One region of the Streptomyces sp. NPDC006510 genome, then DNA from elsewhere that is predicted to be linked to it. Evidence: riboswitches for the same ligand, from Rfam matches in the RefSeq annotation. Region 1 holds a riboswitch; each other region holds the start of a gene.
What was found. A riboswitch is a leader RNA that binds a small molecule or an ion and turns the genes downstream of it on or off. The one in region 1 is predicted to bind cyclic di-AMP.

Region 1 (4,205 bases):
CACCGTTCGACTCACCAGTCACACGTCAGTCACACGGAAGGCAACCCCATGGGCTCCGCGAACGGCAGACACCGTCGCCCCCGTCAGGCACCCGCCATCGTCGTCGCCGCGGGTGTGACCGGATCGGCCATCGCCATCCCGCTGCTCGGCGCCTCCGGCGCGCACGCGGCCGACGCCACGACCTGGGACCGGGTGGCCGAGTGCGAGAGCGGTGGCATGTGGAGCGCCGACCTCGGCAACGGCTACTACGGGGGTCTGCAGTTCTCGCAGGAGACCTGGAAGGCGTACGGCGGTGAGGCGTACGCGGAGCGCGCCGACCTCGCCAGCCGGGCGCAGCAGATAGCGGTGGCCCAGAAGGTGCTGGACGACCGGGGCCCGCAGGCCTGGCCCAGCTGTGCGGTCATCTCCGGCCTCGCCGCGGACGGGACGCTGCCGGGCGTCGACCCGGGCTCCGTACCCGCCGACGACCCGACCGGGAGCGCGAAGCCGGCTGACGACGCGTCGGCGGACCCGTCCGACGACACGACGCCCTCCGAGCGCGCCTCGGACGGTACGGACGCCGTGGACGGCACCGACGGCTCGGACGAGGCCGGCAAGCCGTCAGGGGGGACCTCGCCGTCCCCGAAGCCCTCGGCCTCGACCACCCCGTCCCCCGACGCGCCCTCGGACGCACCCCGTGACCCGTCCGGCTCGCCCGACTCGTCCACCGGTGTGGGCGGCAAGCACCGCGGCGCGCCGGCCAGTGAGGGGAGCCGCGGCACGGACGGCGGCGGCCGGGAGTCGGGCCGTCATGCCTCCCGCGGCGGCAACGACGCGCGCGACACGGCCGAGCCGGCGGCTGACGGCGCGTACACCGTGCGCCCCGGCGACAACCTCTGGTCGATTGCTGACGCACAGAAGGTTCCCGGCGGCTGGCCCGCACTCTATGAGGCCAACAAGGGTGCCGTCGGCTCCGACCCGGACCTCATCCTCCCTGGCCAGAGCCTCGATCTCGATGTGAAGACCAAGTGAGGGAAGTCTGATAATCGACTAAAAGCGCCTCAAAAACTGGGGCAGTTCAGGGACCTATGTCCACTTATGCGCAAGTGAGACATGGGTCTCTTTGCGTCAACTGGCGTGTCGCGCCCGGGGGGCCCTCCCGTATCGCGTCCCACCTGCGGAAACGATGGTTCTTCAGATGCAAGTACGGGCCGATTGTCCGATGTGTCCATCTTTGAATGTGAGGGTTGCGTATGTTTACGGTCGGAATCGCTCGCACCGCGGGCCCCGTCGACCGTCACGCCGAATCCTGCCGTCGGTCGAAGGGAACAGACGCGTAAAGCGCCGTAGGCAGGAGCGGGGGACCCAGGTAAGCGCCGGACCCGATCGTCGAAAGACGCATCAGGACCGGCTTGGGGTGAAGTCGCGTGCTAGGACGTGCGACCGGGCAACTCACTTGGCCCGAACCCGACAGCTCACCTCGCAGGCGTCGGTGAGGAGAAGTTCCATGCTGCTTTCCAGCAAGGGCAAGCACCGCCGCCCGTCCAAGGCCGTCCGTATCGCCACGCTCGCCGGTGTCGCCGGTGCCGCCGTCGCCGTGCCCCTGATGGGCGCGACCAACGCCTCCGCCGCCTCCGTCGCCACCTGGGACGCCGTCGCCCAGTGCGAGTCCGGTGGCAACTGGTCCATCAACACCGGCAACGGCTACTACGGCGGGCTGCAGTTCTCGCAGTCCAGCTGGGCCGCCGCCGGCGGTACGCAGTACGCCGCCCGTGCCGACCTGGCCACCAAGGCCCAGCAGATCGCCACCGCCGAGAAGCTCCTCGACATGCAGGGTCCGGGTGCCTGGGCCTGCGCCGGTGCCGGCGGCCTGACCAACGACGGTGTCGACCCGGGTGTCGACACCGGCTCCTCCTCGAACTCCGGCGCCTCCGAGCAGCAGAGCGCCCCGGCCGCCCCGAAGCAGCAGTCGCAGCCGGCCCAGCAGGCCCAGCCGAAGCAGAGCGAGCGCACCGAGGCCCCCGCCGCCTCCCGCTCCGAGCGCTCCGCCGCCCCGCAGGCCGAGTCGAAGAAGACCGTCACCACCCCGACCGGCGAGAAGGTCAAGAAGGGCGACGGCGAGTACAAGGTCGTCTCCGGCGACTCGCTGAGCCAGATCGCCGCCGACCACAAGGTCGAGGGTGGCTGGCAGCAGCTGTTCGAGCTGAACAAGGACATCGTCAAGGACGCCGACCTGATCTACCCGGGTCAGCAGCTGCACCTGACGAAGTAGTCACGGCTCTCTCCTCCCTGAGCACCCCGGCCCGGCGCGCATCCCCCGTATGCGCCGGGCCGGGGTTCCGCCGTCTGTGCTCGGGAGAGCGCCGGACCGTTCAAGTGTTGTAGTTACCGACCAGTAAATTTCTGGCTGTTTGCCCGGCAATGTGAGCCCTTGGGTCCTTTTTCGTCCCAGGGGCCGGGCGGTCGGCCGACTGATCGGGCCGGGCCGGTTAGGCTCTTGTCGCAAGGCCAAAGTGACCCTGCACAACCAGCGTCATATCCCAGAAGGAGATGCCTCGTGCCGTCCATCGACGTCGTCGTAGCCCGGGAAATCCTCGACTCCCGCGGAAACCCCACGGTCGAGGTAGAGGTCGGCCTCGACGACGGCAGCACGGGCCGTGCTGCCGTTCCGTCCGGCGCCTCCACCGGTGCGTTCGAGGCCATTGAGCTTCGCGACGGTGACCCCAACCGCTACCAGGGCAAGGGCGTCGAGAAGGCCGTCCTCGCCGTGATCGAGCAGATCGGTCCGGAGCTCGTCGGCTACGACGCCACCGAGCAGCGGCTGATCGACCAGGCGATGTTCGACCTGGACGCCACCGAGAACAAGGGCTCGCTCGGCGCCAACGCCATCCTCGGCGTCTCGCTGGCCGTCGCCCACGCCGCCTCCGAGGCCTCGGACCTGCCGCTGTTCCGCTACCTCGGCGGCCCGAACGCGCACCTGCTGCCCGTTCCGATGATGAACATCCTCAACGGCGGTTCGCACGCCGACTCCAACGTGGACATCCAGGAGTTCATGATCGCGCCGATCGGCGCCGAGTCCTTCTCCGAGGCCCTGCGCTGGGGTGCCGAGGTCTACCACACGCTGAAGAAGGTCCTGAAGACCAAGGGCCTGTCGACCGGTCTCGGCGACGAGGGCGGCTTCGCGCCGAACCTGGAGTCGAACCGCGCCGCCCTCGACCTCATCATCGAGGCCATCAAGGAAGCCGGCTACGCCCCGGGCAAGGACATCGCGCTCGCGCTCGACGTCGCCGCGTCCGAGTTCTACAAGGACGGCAAGTACGAGTTCGAGGGCAAGTCCCGTTCGGCCGCCGAGATGACCGAGTACTACGAGGAGCTCGTCTCCGCGTACCCGCTGGTCTCCATCGAGGACCCGCTGTACGAGGACGACTGGGCCGGCTGGAAGGTCATCACCGACAAGCTCGGCGCCAAGGTGCAGATCGTCGGCGACGACCTCTTCGTCACCAACCCGGAGCGCCTGGCCCGCGGCATCGAGGAGGGCTCCGCCAACGCCCTGCTCGTCAAGGTCAACCAGATCGGCTCGCTGACCGAGACCCTGGACGCCGTCGAGCTGGCCCAGCGCAACGGCTTCAAGTGCATGATGTCGCACCGTTCCGGCGAGACCGAGGACGTCACCATCGCCGACCTCGCGGTCGCCGTGAACTGCGGCCAGATCAAGACCGGCGCCCCGGCCCGCTCGGACCGCGTCGCCAAGTACAACCAGCTGCTGCGCATCGAGGAGATCCTCGACGACGCCGCGGTGTACGCGGGCCGCTCGGCGTTCCCGCGGTTTCGCTCCGCGAACCAGTAGGCACAGCGCTCCGCGAACCAGTAGGCACAGCGCTCCGCGAACCAGTAGGCACAGCAAGGGCTGATCCCTTCCGGCCCGTCAGGGGCCGGAGGTCATGGCGTCCGTCCGTCCCCGTACTCGGTCCCGTACCGTGTGCGGGGACGGACGTGTGTAGTGGGGAGGCGGAGACATGGCCGCGAAGGACCGGGACCGGTTCTCCACCGCGACCCGGCTGCGGCTGCTCGGCGAGCAGACCGCTGCCCGTGTCTACCGGTCCCAGAACCGCCGCCAGGCCCGCCGCTCACGGCTCACCGGCCGGGCGGCCTTCCTCGCGCTCGTCGTCTGCTCCCTCGTGGTCGCGCTCGCGTACCCGATGCGGCAGTACGTCTCGCAGCGGGAC
Region 2 (4,205 bases), on a different contig from region 1:
GGGCAGTCGTAGCGGTCGGCGATGGCCCGTACATGGGCGGTGTACGTGGCGATCTTGCCGCGCAGATGGCGCAGCACGGGAACGCCACGGGTGTCGAAGCCGGTGGTGACCATGACCGTGCCGACCGCCTCGGTCAACTCGGCGACGGCGCGCTCGAAGCGCTCGGCCACGTCGTCGGGGTCGGTGCCCGGCCGGATGATGTCGTTGCCGCCGGCGCAGAAGCTCACCAGGTCGGGTGCGAGCTCCCTGGCGCGGGGCACCTGCTCCTCGACGATCTGGTCGAGGAGGCGTCCGCGTACGGCGAGATTGGCGTACCCGAAATTCCCGTGCGCGGAGCCTTCGGCGCCCGTCGCCGCATCGGGGTCCGGGAGCTGGTCCGCGAGGAGTACCGCGAAACGGTCCGCCCAGCCGACGAAGGTCCCGTCCGGGCCGGGGTCGCCGACTCCCTCGGTGAAGCTGTCGCCGATCGCCGCGTACGACCCGATGACGCCCTGTCGGTTGTTGACGCCACGTTGGTTTTTTCTCGAATCGTCTGCCACAAACGCTTATCCTGCACCGCTGAATGTGACCTACGCGACCGTAATAAGGGGTTGACGGGTGGTGAGATAGACCACCCGGTCAGTTTTTGGTAAAGGGGGAATAAGCAGAGGGGCGGTGCGCCGCCGCGCACCGCCCCTGCTGTGTTGCTCAGGTCATGCTTTGTCGCTCAGCTGCCCGGCCGTTCGGCTCAGACGTAGATGCCGTGCGAGGCCAGGAAGGCGATCGGGTCGATGTCCGAGCCGTACCCCGGGCCCGTGCGGACCTCGAAGTGCAGGTGCGGGCCGGTGGCGTTGCCGGTGGCACCGGAGAGGCCGACCTGCTGGCCGGCGCTCACGGCCTGACCCGCCGAGACGGAGAGGGAGGACATGTGGCCGTACTGCGAGTAGTGGCCGTCGGCGTGCCTGATGACGACCTGGTTGCCGTACGCGCCGCCCCAGCCGGCGGTGACGACGGTACCGGAGGTGATGGCCTTGACGCTGGTGCCGGTGGCGACGGGGAAGTCGATGCCGGTGTGGCTGCCGCTGGACCAGTTGGAGCCGGAGGCCCGGTAGTTGGTGGTGTGGTTGCCGGGGACCGGGTGGGCGTAACCGGAGGCGGTGCTCCGGGCGGCCGGGGCCTTGGTCTCCGGGGCGGCGGTCACGGACTTGGCCGGGGCGGACTTCTGCGCGGCCGACGAGGCGACCGAGGGCGCCTTCGACGGGAGGGCCGAGCCGGTGCCGGCGCCGGTGGGCGCGGCGTTGCCGGACGCCTTGGCAACGAGGGTCAGTTTCATGCCCGGGAAGATCAGGCTGGGATCCTCGCCGACGACCTTGCGGTTGTCCTGGTACAGCTTCTGCCAGCCGCCCTTGATCTTGTGCTCGGCGGCGATCTTCGACAGGTAGTCGCCGGAGACGACGGAGTACGTCGTGGTGGCGGCCTGCTTCTGGGAGACCGGCGCGGCCTGCGTGGCGGCGGCCGACTTCGGTGCGGCGGCCGGAGCGGCCTGCTCCACGGCGTGGGCACCGGTGGCACCGAGCAGCGGCAGTGCGACGACGGCGCCGCCGGCGCTTGCCGCGGCGACGCCACGGGCGATGGTGCTGATCTTCGGACGACGGTGCTTACCCGATATGGGCATGAAGTACTTCCTCTCCGGCGCCTACGAGGTGAGCTGTCGGGTTCGGGCTGGAGATGCCCGGCCGCGCCGAGCGCGACTTCACCCCGAGCCGACCGGATTTCTCCGGTCGGCGGCTTACCTGGTTCCCCCGCTCCTGCCACGCGATGAGTGGATGCGGATTCCGGTCGGCGGCAGGATTAGGCGGTCCGTCCGGATTGACGGTGACCGTAAGCGAGCCGGGACGACGAGAACAAGCCACGGGTTCCACGCCGGAATCCGCGCCGGGAATTCAGCGCGGAATTCCGGTCACACTCCGTGGATTAAGGATCTTTGATTTCCGCGCCGCGCACGGATGCCCCAACATTGCCGTCACCACACACCGTCACGGATATGATTCCGCTCACGAGGCGGCACCCATGTCCCGCATAAACGGGGCATGTTATGGCAAATAACCGCATTACGGACATGCCGCGAGTGTCACCCCCGTCGGAGCCTCAGCACCCGCGCGTCGAGATCGCCTCGGAGTCCGGTGTGCAGTCCCTGATGCAGCAGCGCCGAACCGTGGTGCACCGCCCCCGTGTCCAGGCAGGTGTACGTCGCCGCGGGGTCGAGCCCGCGCAGCCGCAGAGCCGGGGGCCGCTCCCCGTACCTCTGCGCCTCCAGCCACATCAGGACCACGGTCTCCTCCCCGTGGACGTACTGGACCGCACTGAGTCCGCCGCGCGGCTCGCGCAGCCGGTACAGCTCGCCCCACTGCACGATCGGCCGGATCTCCTTGTAGATGTCCACCCAGGTCCGCGCCTCGGCCAGCTCCTCCTCGCTCCATTCAGTGAGGTCCCCGCCGACCCCGAGCACACCGGCCATCGCGCTCACGAAACGGAAGCGCAGCGAGCTGACCCTGCCGTTGAGCTGGTGGTTCGGACTGTCGGTGACCCAGGCGGCCATCACCCGGGCCGGATGGAGGTGCCCGAAGCCCTCCTGGATGGCGAGACGGTCGAGCGGGTCGGTGTTGTCGGAGGTCCACACCTGGTCCGTACGGGACAGGATCCCCAGGTCGATCCGGCCGCCGCCGCCCGAGCAGGACTCGAACGCGACCGAGGGATGCGCGGCCCTGAGCCGGTCGATCAGCGCGTACAGCGCGTCCACGTGCTCGATCCAGAGCTTCTGCGGGTACTCCTCGCCCGGCCAGCCCGCATCGGTGAAGCAGCGGTTGAAGTCCCATTTCACATAGTCGACAGGTGTTTCGGAGAGCAGCGTGTCCAGCTGCTCCCAGAGATACTCCTGCACATCGGGGCGAGCCAGATTGAGCACCAGCTGATGGCGGTACTCCGTCCGCGCCCGCCCGGGGAAGTGCTGCACCCAGTCGGGGTGGGCGCGATAGAGATCACTGTCCGCATTGACCATTTCCGGCTCGACCCAGATTCCGAACTGCATGCCGAGCCCGTGCACTTCGTCGGCGAGCGGCTTCAGGCCGCCGGGGAAGCGGTCCGGATTCGGCGTCCAGTCGCCGAGCCCGGCCCGGTCACTGGTCCGCTGCCCGAACCACGCGTCGTCCACCACGAACAGCTCGACGCCCATCGCGGCGGCGCGCTCGGCGAGGGCACGCTGCTGGTCCATCGAGATGTCGAAGCCCGTCGCCTCCCAGGAGTTGTAGAGCACCGGCCGCAGGTTCTCCGCGTCCGGGATCACATGGGCCAACTGCCAGGCATGCCAGGCGCGGCTCGCGCCGCCGAACCCCTGCCCGCTCCACAGACCGGCGAATACGGGCGTGGTGTACGACTCCCCCGGCGTGAGCCGCAGCAGTCCGGAGTCGTCGTAGCCGGCGCCGCCGGTGATCTGTACGAGCCCGTCGGGCAGCCGCTGCACGGAGATCCGCCACGACCCGGACCAGCCGAGCGCGCAGCCGTAGACCTCGCCGCTCTCCTCGGTCGCCGCACCGTCGGCGTCCAGCGCGACCCACGGCAGGTACTGGTGGCCGGTGTGGCCCCGCCTGCTGGAGATGACGCTCTCGCCGTAGGTCAGCTCCGCCCGCGCGATCCGCGACTCCGCCGCCCAGCGTCCGTGCAGCCGGCTCAGCCGCCAGCCGTCCCGGGCGGGCAGCGACCAGGCGGCCGCGTCGGCGCGCAGCAACTCCAGCGGCGCGCCGTCCGGTCCGGCGTGGGCGACGGTGGCCCAGCGCTCCACGACATCGGAGTCGTCCCGCATCCGGTAGTGCAGGGTGAGGGCGAGCCGGTGCACGGAGTCGGTGAAGTCGATCCGCAGTTCGTCCCCGTCCACCACGGCGGCGCCGAAGGCCCACTCGGTGCCGCGAACCTCGGGGGTGCGTACCGAGAGTGCCGGGCGGACGAACCTGGGGCCGCCCTCCACCGGATACTCCTCCCGGCCGTCGAGATGGGACTCGAAGGCCCTGAAGGGCAGCTCCGGTGCCGCGGCCAGCGCCTCGGCCGCCGCGAGAGTGATCCTCGGCCCCCAGTGCAGATGGATCAGCTCGTCCTGCTCGGTCAGTCGCAGTGCGTAGCTGCTGCTCGCCCCGGTGAGCAGCCAGGTCCGGCCGGTGTTGCCCGTCTCGATC
Region 3 (4,205 bases), on a different contig from region 1:
GCGGCCTGGGTGAGCCCGGAGCAGTCGAACGAGGAGGGGCCGGTGGCGCCCCAGACGTACGGCTTGCCGAGTGCCCCGTACGCGAACGCGACGGCCTCGGCGGCGCGGGCGTTCGGCGCCCGGACGGGGCCGCGCGCGGTGGCGCGGTCGGCGCGGTCGGCGGTACGCGCGCCGGCCGAACCGTGGTCGGAGTTCTCGTAGGCGCTGCGCTCGGGCGGGGTCAGCCGGGCGAGGAGCTGCTGGGCACCGGCCAGCTTGGTCGTGATCGTCGCCTTGTGCTTCTTCAGTTCGGCCCGGCGGGAGGCGAGTGCGGCCAGCTTCCCCTCGGCCTGCGAGCGCAGCATGGCGATCTGGGCGACCTGATGGCGGACCTTGTCGAGCGCGGCGGCCCGGCGGTCGCCGATCCGGTCCACGTACGACGCCCGCTCCAGGTACTGGTCGGGGTCGGAGGAGAGCGCCAGCTGCACGGACGTGCCGAGGCCGCCGGTGCGGTACTGCGCGGCGGCGAACGAACCCAGCGCGTCGCGCGAGGCGTTGAGGCGCTCGGTCCTGCGGGCGGCCTCGTCGCGCAGGGTGTCGAGGGCGTCCTCCGCGGCGTCGGCCTTCTCCTTCGCGCCGTTGTACTGCTCGGTGGCGACCTCCGCGTCGTGGTACAGCCGGTCCACCTCGGCCTTGACCTGGGCGGGGGTGCGCTGCGGATCGGCGTGCGCCGGGCCCGGCAGTGCGGCGGCGGTGGCGGCCCCGGCGAGGGCGAGGGTCGCCGCGGTGCGGGCAGCAGGGCCGGTGTACGGGCGCTGCTTGGGTTTTCGATGCGCTGCCACGAGGGCGTGCGTCCTTCCTGACGACTGCCCGTCGGGGGCTACCGACGGGCCCGCCACAACTCCTGGCGGGGCGACCGGTGCGCCGTCCGCGTACGGAGCGGCGGTGCGGGCGGTCACCTGATCAGGGACGCTAAACCCGGGGCACGGGCAGGAGTCGTAATGACGCTTATTGTCTGAATTTGGCGTGGCGATGTCGTCCAGTGATCGGGAAAATTGCACCAGAGTCAGGCAATTGGTACAGGTGTGAGTGAAGCGATCGGGAAGGTGTACCTGCCTGCCGAGTGGTGATATGGCCGGGGCTAGGCTGCGGCCTCATGGACGTACTCATTCATGTCTTCGTCGCCCTGCACATCATCGGCATCGCCTCCCTGCTGGGCGGTTTCCTGACCCAGATGAAGGCGATGGGCGCGGGAACGGCCCGGTTCGTCCCGGCGATGCTGCACGGTGCGCTGACCATGCTGGTCACCGGTGTCGCACTGGTCGGGCTGAACGAGGCCGACGGCAACCACGTGAACAACATCAAGATCGGCGTCAAGACGCTGGTCCTGGTCGTCATCCTCGCGCTCGTCTACATCAAGCGGGACGAGGAGACGGTCGACAAGGGCGCCTTCGCGGCGGTGGGCGGACTGACGGTGCTCAACATCTTCATCGCCACGCTCTGGACCTGATCCCGCCCGCGCCGCGCCGCCCCGGCACCGGGGCGGCGCGGCGCGTGGAGGCCTGCTACGCCGGCCGCACGCTGCCGTGGATCGGCATGTAGTAGATCGACTCCTCGCGCACGTTCGCCCCGGGCTTCGGCGCGTGGATCATCATCCCGTCACCCTTGTAGATGCCGACGTGGCTGATGTCGTCGTAGAAGAAGACCAGGTCCCCCGGCCGCAGGTCCGCCGTGGCGACCCGGGTGCCGATCTTGACCTGGTCCCAGGTGGTCCGCGGTATGTCCACGCCCGCCGACTTCCACGCGGCCTGGGTGAGCCCGGAGCAGTCGTACGACGCCGGGCCCGTCGCGCCCCAGACGTACGGCTTGCCGATCTGGGCCCTGGCGAAGGCGAGGACCTTCTCCGCCTTGGTGGTCGCGTCGCTGTCCGAGCCGGTACCGGTGCCCGTGCCGGAGCCAGTCCCTGTACCGCTGCCGGAACCCGACTCCTTCGCGGCCTCCTCGGCCTTGCGGTCCGCCTCCGCCTTCGCGGCGGCCTGCTGCTTCGCCAGCTCCTCGGCCTTGCGCCTGGCCTCCGCCTCCTTCTTGCGCTCGATCTCCGCGAGCCGCGCCTTCTCCTCGGCGGTCAGCTTCGACAGCAGCGTGCGCGCCTCGCCCAGCTTCGTCCGGACGTCCTGCTTGCTGGTGCGCAGCGTGTTCTGCGTCGTCGTCAGCGTCTCCAGGCTCCGCACGGCCTCGGCGCGCTTCTTGGACGCCTTGGCCTGCTGCGTACGGAAGTCCGTGATCGCCTGCTGCTGCCGGCTGGTCATCCGGTCCATCAACTGGCTCTGGTCGAAGTACGACTGCGGGTCGTCGGCCAGGAAGAACGTGGCGTTCGGCGTGATGGAGCCGCTGCGGTACTGCGCGGCCGCGTAGGCGCCGAGCGTCCTGCGCGCCTCGTTGAGCTTGTCGGCGCGCTTCGCGACGTCGTCCAGCAGGGCGTCGACCTTGGCGCGCTGGGCGGCGGAGGCTTCCTTCGCCTGGTTGTACTGCTGGGTCGCGGTGCCCGCCTGCCGGTAGAGCTCGTCGACCTTCTTCTGGACGTCCTCGATGCCGGGCTTCGGATCGGGAGCGGCCGTGGCGCTCTGCGTGGAGAGCAGGGTCACGGACGCCAGTGCCGCCGTGGTGAGCCCGACGGCCGGTGCGGTGGTGCGCACCCGGGTGCGCGGTTTGCGATGCGACGCCAAGGCCGGCATCTCCTTCCGTGGACCGCCTACCGGGTTAGCTGTCGGGTTCGGGCGGAACGGAAGGCTGCCCTACGGTCCGAGTGGGGGATAAGGACCGATTCACCCCGGTGCTGCGTATGGGTCCCCGGTTCCGAACTCCCGCGGAGGCAGCCCGGATTCGGCGGAGGCGCCCGCTCGGCGTGGTTCGCCTCAAGGGGGTACGGGCCGCCCGGTCGAGCACGCTAGCCAACCCATGGTGCTGCTGTGAAGGTTGATGTTCGATATGCCCGATACGTTTTCGTGACCTTGTCGAAGCGGCGTGCCCGGAGCGGGCAAGGGTCCCTGATTCCTTACGCGGTGTGGGCGCGCACCTCCGCTGGGTGTCCGTCGTAGGCGCGCGGTTCGCCATGCGGCCGACGGGTGTCCGTGCGGCGGCCTAGACTCGACAAGCGATGAGCAGCCTCTTTGACGACAGCTTCCTGGCCGGCCTCCAGCACTCGGAGGAAGAGCCCCCGCCGCCCCCCGAGGACTCCGCACCCGAAGCGGTGCCGGAGGACCTCTTCGCGGGCGTGTTCGACGGGCCCCCGCCGCCCAGGGACGCCTACTACCGCGACGGCGCGCACCGCCCCGTCATCGACTCCGCGGCGCTCCTCGACGGGCTGAACACCGAGCAGCGTGCCGCCGTCGTCCACGCGGGGTCCCCGCTGCTCATCGTCGCCGGGGCCGGCTCGGGCAAGACCCGGGTGCTGACCCACCGGATCGCCCACCTCCTCGCGGAGCGCGGGGTGCACCCCGGCCAGATCCTGGCGATCACCTTCACCAACAAGGCCGCGGGCGAGATGAAGGAGCGCGTCGAGCAGCTCGTCGGACCGCGCGCCAACGCGATGTGGGTCATGACCTTCCACAGCGCGTGCGTACGCATCCTGCGCCGCGAGTCGAAGAAGCTCGGCTTCACCTCGTCGTTCTCGATCTACGACGCCGCCGACTCCAAGCGGCTGATGGCCCTGGTCTGCCGCGATCTCGACCTGGACCCGAAGCGCTTCCCGCCGAAGTCGTTCACGGCCAAGGTCTCCAACCTGAAGAACGAGCTGATCGACGAGGAGACCTTCGCCGGCCAGGCCGCGGACGGCTTCGAGAAGACCCTCGCCCAGGCCTACGCGATGTACCAGTCCCGGCTGCGCGAGGCCAACGCGCTGGACTTCGACGACATCATCATGACGACAGTCCACCTGCTCCAGGCGTTCCCGGACGTCGCCGAGCACTACCGCCGCCGCTTCCGGCACGTCCTGGTCGACGAGTACCAGGACACCAACCACGCCCAGTACACCCTCGTACGGGAGCTGGTCGGCCCGGCGGGCGAGGGCGACGCCCCGGCCGAGCTGTGCGTCGTGGGTGACGCGGACCAGTCGATCTACGCCTTCCGCGGCGCGACCATCCGCAACATCCTCCAGTTCGAGGAGGACTACCCGAACGCGACCACGATCCTGCTGGAGCAGAACTACCGCTCCACGCAGACGATCC
Region 4 (4,205 bases), on a different contig from region 1:
GCGGCCAACCGCATCGTGGAGAACCTGCCCGCCCTGGCCGACGCGGCCGCCCGCGGCATGTCCGGCGCCGACCTCACCGTTCTCAACGGCACCAATGGTGTCAACGAGATGGCGGCGGGCGTCGTCGGCCAGGGGCTGGCGATCCTCCACTCGTTGCAGCGGGGCGCGAACCCGGTGAAGCCGCCGGCGGTCCATGGGAAGGCCACTTCCGCTCCCCGTATCTCCGAGACGAATCCGTCCTGATGCGGCAGGGGTGACGGCCGGGGCGAAGGTCGGGGGTGAAGGCCGGGAGAACCCGAGTGGTCAAAAGAGCGCCGGACATGCCGTAGAGTTGTGTTCACCGACGCGGGGTGGAGCAGCTCGGTAGCTCGCTGGGCTCATAACCCAGAGGTCGCAGGTTCAAATCCTGTCCCCGCTACTGAAGAATTCAGGCCCGGCACGCATACAGCGTGCCGGGTCTGAATCGTTCGGTCCGTGGCCCGCGCGCAGCGGCCGGGGCAGCGGCCGGGTCTGGGCGGTACGTGAGCCACACCACATGTGTCCCCCCATTGGCCGACGAGGAGTCGCCGCCGCGTTCCGCTCCGGTGAGCCTGGGGTGGGGCGCGGTACCGTCCGCAGCCGCGCGCGTACCGGGCAGGAGACCACAGGTGTGGAAGCGGGAGAAGCGGCGTGGCAGGCAGGCCGGGGGCGGGGCCCGTACCCGGTCGTTCGTGCGCACCCTGCCCGCCCTGATGATTCTCGGCGGGCTGGTGTTCGACCTCCTCACCCCGCCGACCTTCACCGCCATTCCGTTGTTCGTGGCCGCTCCGCTGATCGCCGCCCCGTTCTTCTCGCTGGCCAGCACCATCCGCACCGGTATCGCCTCGATGCTGGCCGTCATCGCGCTGCGGCTGTACAGCAGCACGTTGCCGGACGTCGTGCCGTTGATCGAGCTGCTCACCCTGGCCACCGTCTCGGTCCTCGCGGTCGTGATCAACGGGGTCGTGCGGCGCGGCAACGAGCAGCTGGCCTCCGCGCGCTTCGTCGCGGAGACGGCCATGCGCGCGGTACTGCCGCAGCCGGCCGACCGGACCGGCGGACTGCATGTCGCGGCGCGGTACGAGGCTGCGCAGGCGGACGAGTTCGTCGGCGGCGACCTGTTCGCCGTGGCGGACACCCCGCAGGGGGTGCGGCTGGTGGTCGGGGACGTACGGGGGAAGGGGCTCGACGCCGTGGAGACGGTGGCGGTGGTCATCGGGGCGTTCCGTGAGGCGGCCGAGCAGGAACCCTCGCTGGAGGGGGTGGCGGGGCGGCTGGAGCGGGCGCTGGCACGGGAGGAGGCGCGGCGGGGCGGGCTCGACGCGCTGGAGGGCTTCATCACCGCCGTGCTGGCCGAGATCCCGCCCGGGCTGGCCCGGGTGCGGATCGTCAACCGCGGTCACCCCGAGCCGATCCTGCTGCACCCGGGCGGGGCGCTGGAGGTGCTGAAGCCCTCCGTGCCCGCGCTGCCGCTCGGGATGGGCCTGGGGGTGTGGCAGGAGCACACGGACGAGTGGGACCTGTCGGCCGGTACGACCCTGCTCCTCTACACGGACGGCCTCTCCGAGGCGCGGAACGCCGAGGGGGTCTTCTACGATCCGGCGGCCCGGTTGCGCGGGCGGATCTTTCCGGGGCCCGAGGAACTGCTGTCCGCGCTGACCGACGACGTGCGCCTGCACACGGGTGGCGAGACGACCGACGACATGGCGTTGCTCGCGGTCGCACGTCCCGCGGAGGGGCAGCCGGACCGGCGGAGGACCGTGCGGATCGTCGGTGCTGAGGAGGCGTGAGGGGCGGGTGCGGTGCGGGGGTGCGGTGCGGGGGTGCGACGGGTGCGATGCCACCGTGCGTAACCGAAGGGCGTCGCTCCGCATAACATTTGACGCAACATCAGAAACGGGGTAGTGGCTGAGGGTCGGTCAACTCATCCGATTCCGCCCGCTTTTGCCCCGTAAAGTCCAGGCCAAAGACGTGAACGATCAGTGGGAACGGCTTGGAATACGACCCCGGTGTCTATTAACGTTCGATAACGCAGCGCGGTCGTCCCAGCCGTCGTCAGTGGCGGCACCGTGCGCGAGCGCCGAATTCCGCAAGGGAACCGGGGAACCACCTACATGGGGTGAATCGGACACCTGTGTCTCGTGAGAGGCGGAGGGGCCCGTAGGAGACCTTCCTGCTCCGAACCCGTCAGCTAACCCGGTAGGCGAGAAGGAAGGAAAGGAGTGCGCCCCCGTGGCGTCCAACAAGCCTGCCCCCGAGGCCCCGTCTCGGTTCAATCCCGACTACGGCACCGGTTACGGAGCCGACTTCGGCACCGAGCCCGGCGGCGACTTCACCGGCGAATTCACCGGTGAGTTCGGCAGCGACTTCCGCGCCGACGGCAACGGCGAGTCCGACCGCGGCTGGGACGAGTGGAACCCCACCGAGGAGTCCGTCCGCCCGGTGCGCGGCAAGCACCGCGTCGCCAAGCAGCGCAACGGACTCGCCCGCAGCTCCACGGTGCTGGGTGTCGGCGTCATCGCGGCGGTCGGCGCGGGCGGCATGGCCACCGCGCAGAGCAAGCCGCCGGTCTCCATCTCCGTGCCCGACTCCATCGCGGACAACCTCCCCGACGCCAAGTCCCTTCCCGGCGTGGGCTCCTTGTTCTCCGACGAGTCCGAGACGGACAAGACCGAGGTCGCGGCCGCCACCGCCCCGCTGACCACCGCCGGCATCACCACCGCCGAGGCCGAGCAGGGCACGACGGATGCGGGCGAGGCGCTCCGCGCCCGCATCCTCCAGCAGGCCGAGCAGCAGCAGGACGCCGCCGCGGCCGAGGCCAAGGCGACCCAGGAGAAGGAAGCCGCCGAGAAGGCCGCCGCCGAGGCCGAGAAGCAGCAGGACGAGGCCAAGGCCAAGGCCGCCGCCGAGAAGAAGAAGGCGGAGGAGGAGGCCAAGAAGAAGGCGGAGGCCCTGCGGCTCGCCAAGCTCGCCGCCAGCTACGCCATCCCGACCTCCTCGTACACGATCACCTCGACCTTCGGCCAGGCCGGCTCGATGTGGTCCTCCGGCTACCACACCGGCCTCGACTTCGCGGCCCCGACCGGCACCCCGATCAAGGCCGTGCACGGCGCCACGGTCAAGTCGGCCGGCTGGTCCGGTGCGTACGGCTACCGCACGGTGCTGGAACTCGACGACGGCACGGAGCTGTGGTTCTGCCACCAGTCCTCGATCGGTGTCAGCGTCGGCCAGAAGGTCAGCACCGGTGACACCATCGGCCGGGTCGGCGCGACCGGCAACGTGACGGGACCGCACCTCCACATGGAGGTCCACACCGCCGACGGCACGGGCATCGACCCGATGGCCTGGCTCCGCGGCAAGGGCCTCAACCCCTGAGGCGACGCCCGCCCCGCGGGCCTCTTGATCCGAGCCGGTTCGCCGGCCGACGAACCCCGGCAGTCCTGACGCTCACCCCCCGACGTCAGGGCTGCCGGTCTGTTGTGAGCGGTGGGGAAGAGCGGGCGGTGGGGCAGAGGGCAGCGAGGAAGAGCGGCCGGTGGGGGAGAGCCGGCGGTGGGGAAAACGGCGAGCACCTGGAATAGCGGGCCCGCCGGAATTCGTTGATCCACTTATGACTTCTCTTCGCAGGCTGGGCCCTTCCGACCTTCAGGTCTTCCCGCTCGCTCTCGGCGGCAACGTCTTCGGCTGGACCGCCGACGAGGCGCAGTCGTTCGCCGTGCTGGACGCCTACGCCGCGGCCGGAGGCAACTTCATCGACACCGCCGACGGCTACTCCGCCTGGGTTCCGGGCAACGAGGGCGGGGAGTCGGAGACGGTCATCGGCAAGTGGCTGGCCTCCCGCTCCGACCGCGCCGACATCGTCGTCGCCACCAAGGTCTCCACCCACCCCTCGTACCGGGGGCTCGCGCCCGTCAACATCAAGGCCGCGGCCGAGGCGTCGCTGCGTCGGCTCGGCACCGACCGCATCGATCTCTACTACACGCACTTCGATGACGAGACCGTCCCGGTCGAGGACATCATCACCGCCCTCGACCAGCTGGTGAAGGAGGGCAAGGTCCGGGAGATCGCCGCCTCCAACATCAGCCCCGAGCGGCTCCAGGCCTCCCTGGACTTCTCGGAGCGCGAGGGGCTGGCCCGCTACGTCGCCCTGCAGCCGCACTACAACCTGGTCTCCCGCGACACGTACG

Region 2: it holds a riboswitch for cyclic di-AMP, as region 1 does, so the genes downstream of both, ABZY11_RS18540 (peptidoglycan DD-metalloendopeptidase family protein) here and ABZY11_RS04690 (transglycosylase family protein) in region 1, are expected to answer to the same signal.
Region 3: it holds a riboswitch for cyclic di-AMP, as region 1 does, so the genes downstream of both, ABZY11_RS21925 (NlpC/P60 family protein) here and ABZY11_RS04690 (transglycosylase family protein) in region 1, are expected to answer to the same signal.
Region 4: it holds a riboswitch for cyclic di-AMP, as region 1 does, so the genes downstream of both, ABZY11_RS18675 (M23 family metallopeptidase) here and ABZY11_RS04690 (transglycosylase family protein) in region 1, are expected to answer to the same signal.

Annotation. Positions count from the first base shown of each region.
Region 1 is NZ_JBEXPH010000008.1:69,856-74,060, reverse strand. Features, by position in the region: gene ABZY11_RS04695 (transglycosylase family protein) at 49-1,011, shown strand; cyclic di-AMP (ydaO/yuaA leader) riboswitch at 1,312-1,483, shown strand; gene ABZY11_RS04690 (transglycosylase family protein) at 1,487-2,251, shown strand; gene eno (phosphopyruvate hydratase) at 2,537-3,826, shown strand; gene ABZY11_RS04680 (septum formation initiator family protein) at 3,996-4,205, shown strand, end outside.
Region 2 is NZ_JBEXPH010000054.1:35,797-40,001, forward strand. Features, by position in the region: gene ABZY11_RS18535 (SGNH/GDSL hydrolase family protein) at 1-539, opposite strand, end outside; gene ABZY11_RS18540 (peptidoglycan DD-metalloendopeptidase family protein) at 728-1,654, opposite strand; cyclic di-AMP (ydaO/yuaA leader) riboswitch at 1,660-1,814, opposite strand; gene ABZY11_RS18545 (alpha-galactosidase) at 2,111-4,205, opposite strand, start outside.
Region 3 is NZ_JBEXPH010000071.1:28,998-33,202, forward strand. Features, by position in the region: gene ABZY11_RS21915 (NlpC/P60 family protein) at 1-821, opposite strand, end outside; gene ABZY11_RS21920 (hypothetical protein) at 1,136-1,489, shown strand; gene ABZY11_RS21925 (NlpC/P60 family protein) at 1,545-2,714, opposite strand; cyclic di-AMP (ydaO/yuaA leader) riboswitch at 2,713-2,878, opposite strand; gene pcrA (DNA helicase PcrA) at 3,137-4,205, shown strand, end outside.
Region 4 is NZ_JBEXPH010000055.1:15,475-19,679, forward strand. Features, by position in the region: gene ABZY11_RS18660 (SPFH domain-containing protein) at 1-243, shown strand, start outside; tRNA gene ABZY11_RS18665 (tRNA-Met) at 345-418, shown strand; gene ABZY11_RS18670 (PP2C family protein-serine/threonine phosphatase) at 648-1,808, shown strand; cyclic di-AMP (ydaO/yuaA leader) riboswitch at 2,087-2,239, shown strand; gene ABZY11_RS18675 (M23 family metallopeptidase) at 2,251-3,393, shown strand; gene ABZY11_RS18680 (aldo/keto reductase) at 3,629-4,205, shown strand, end outside.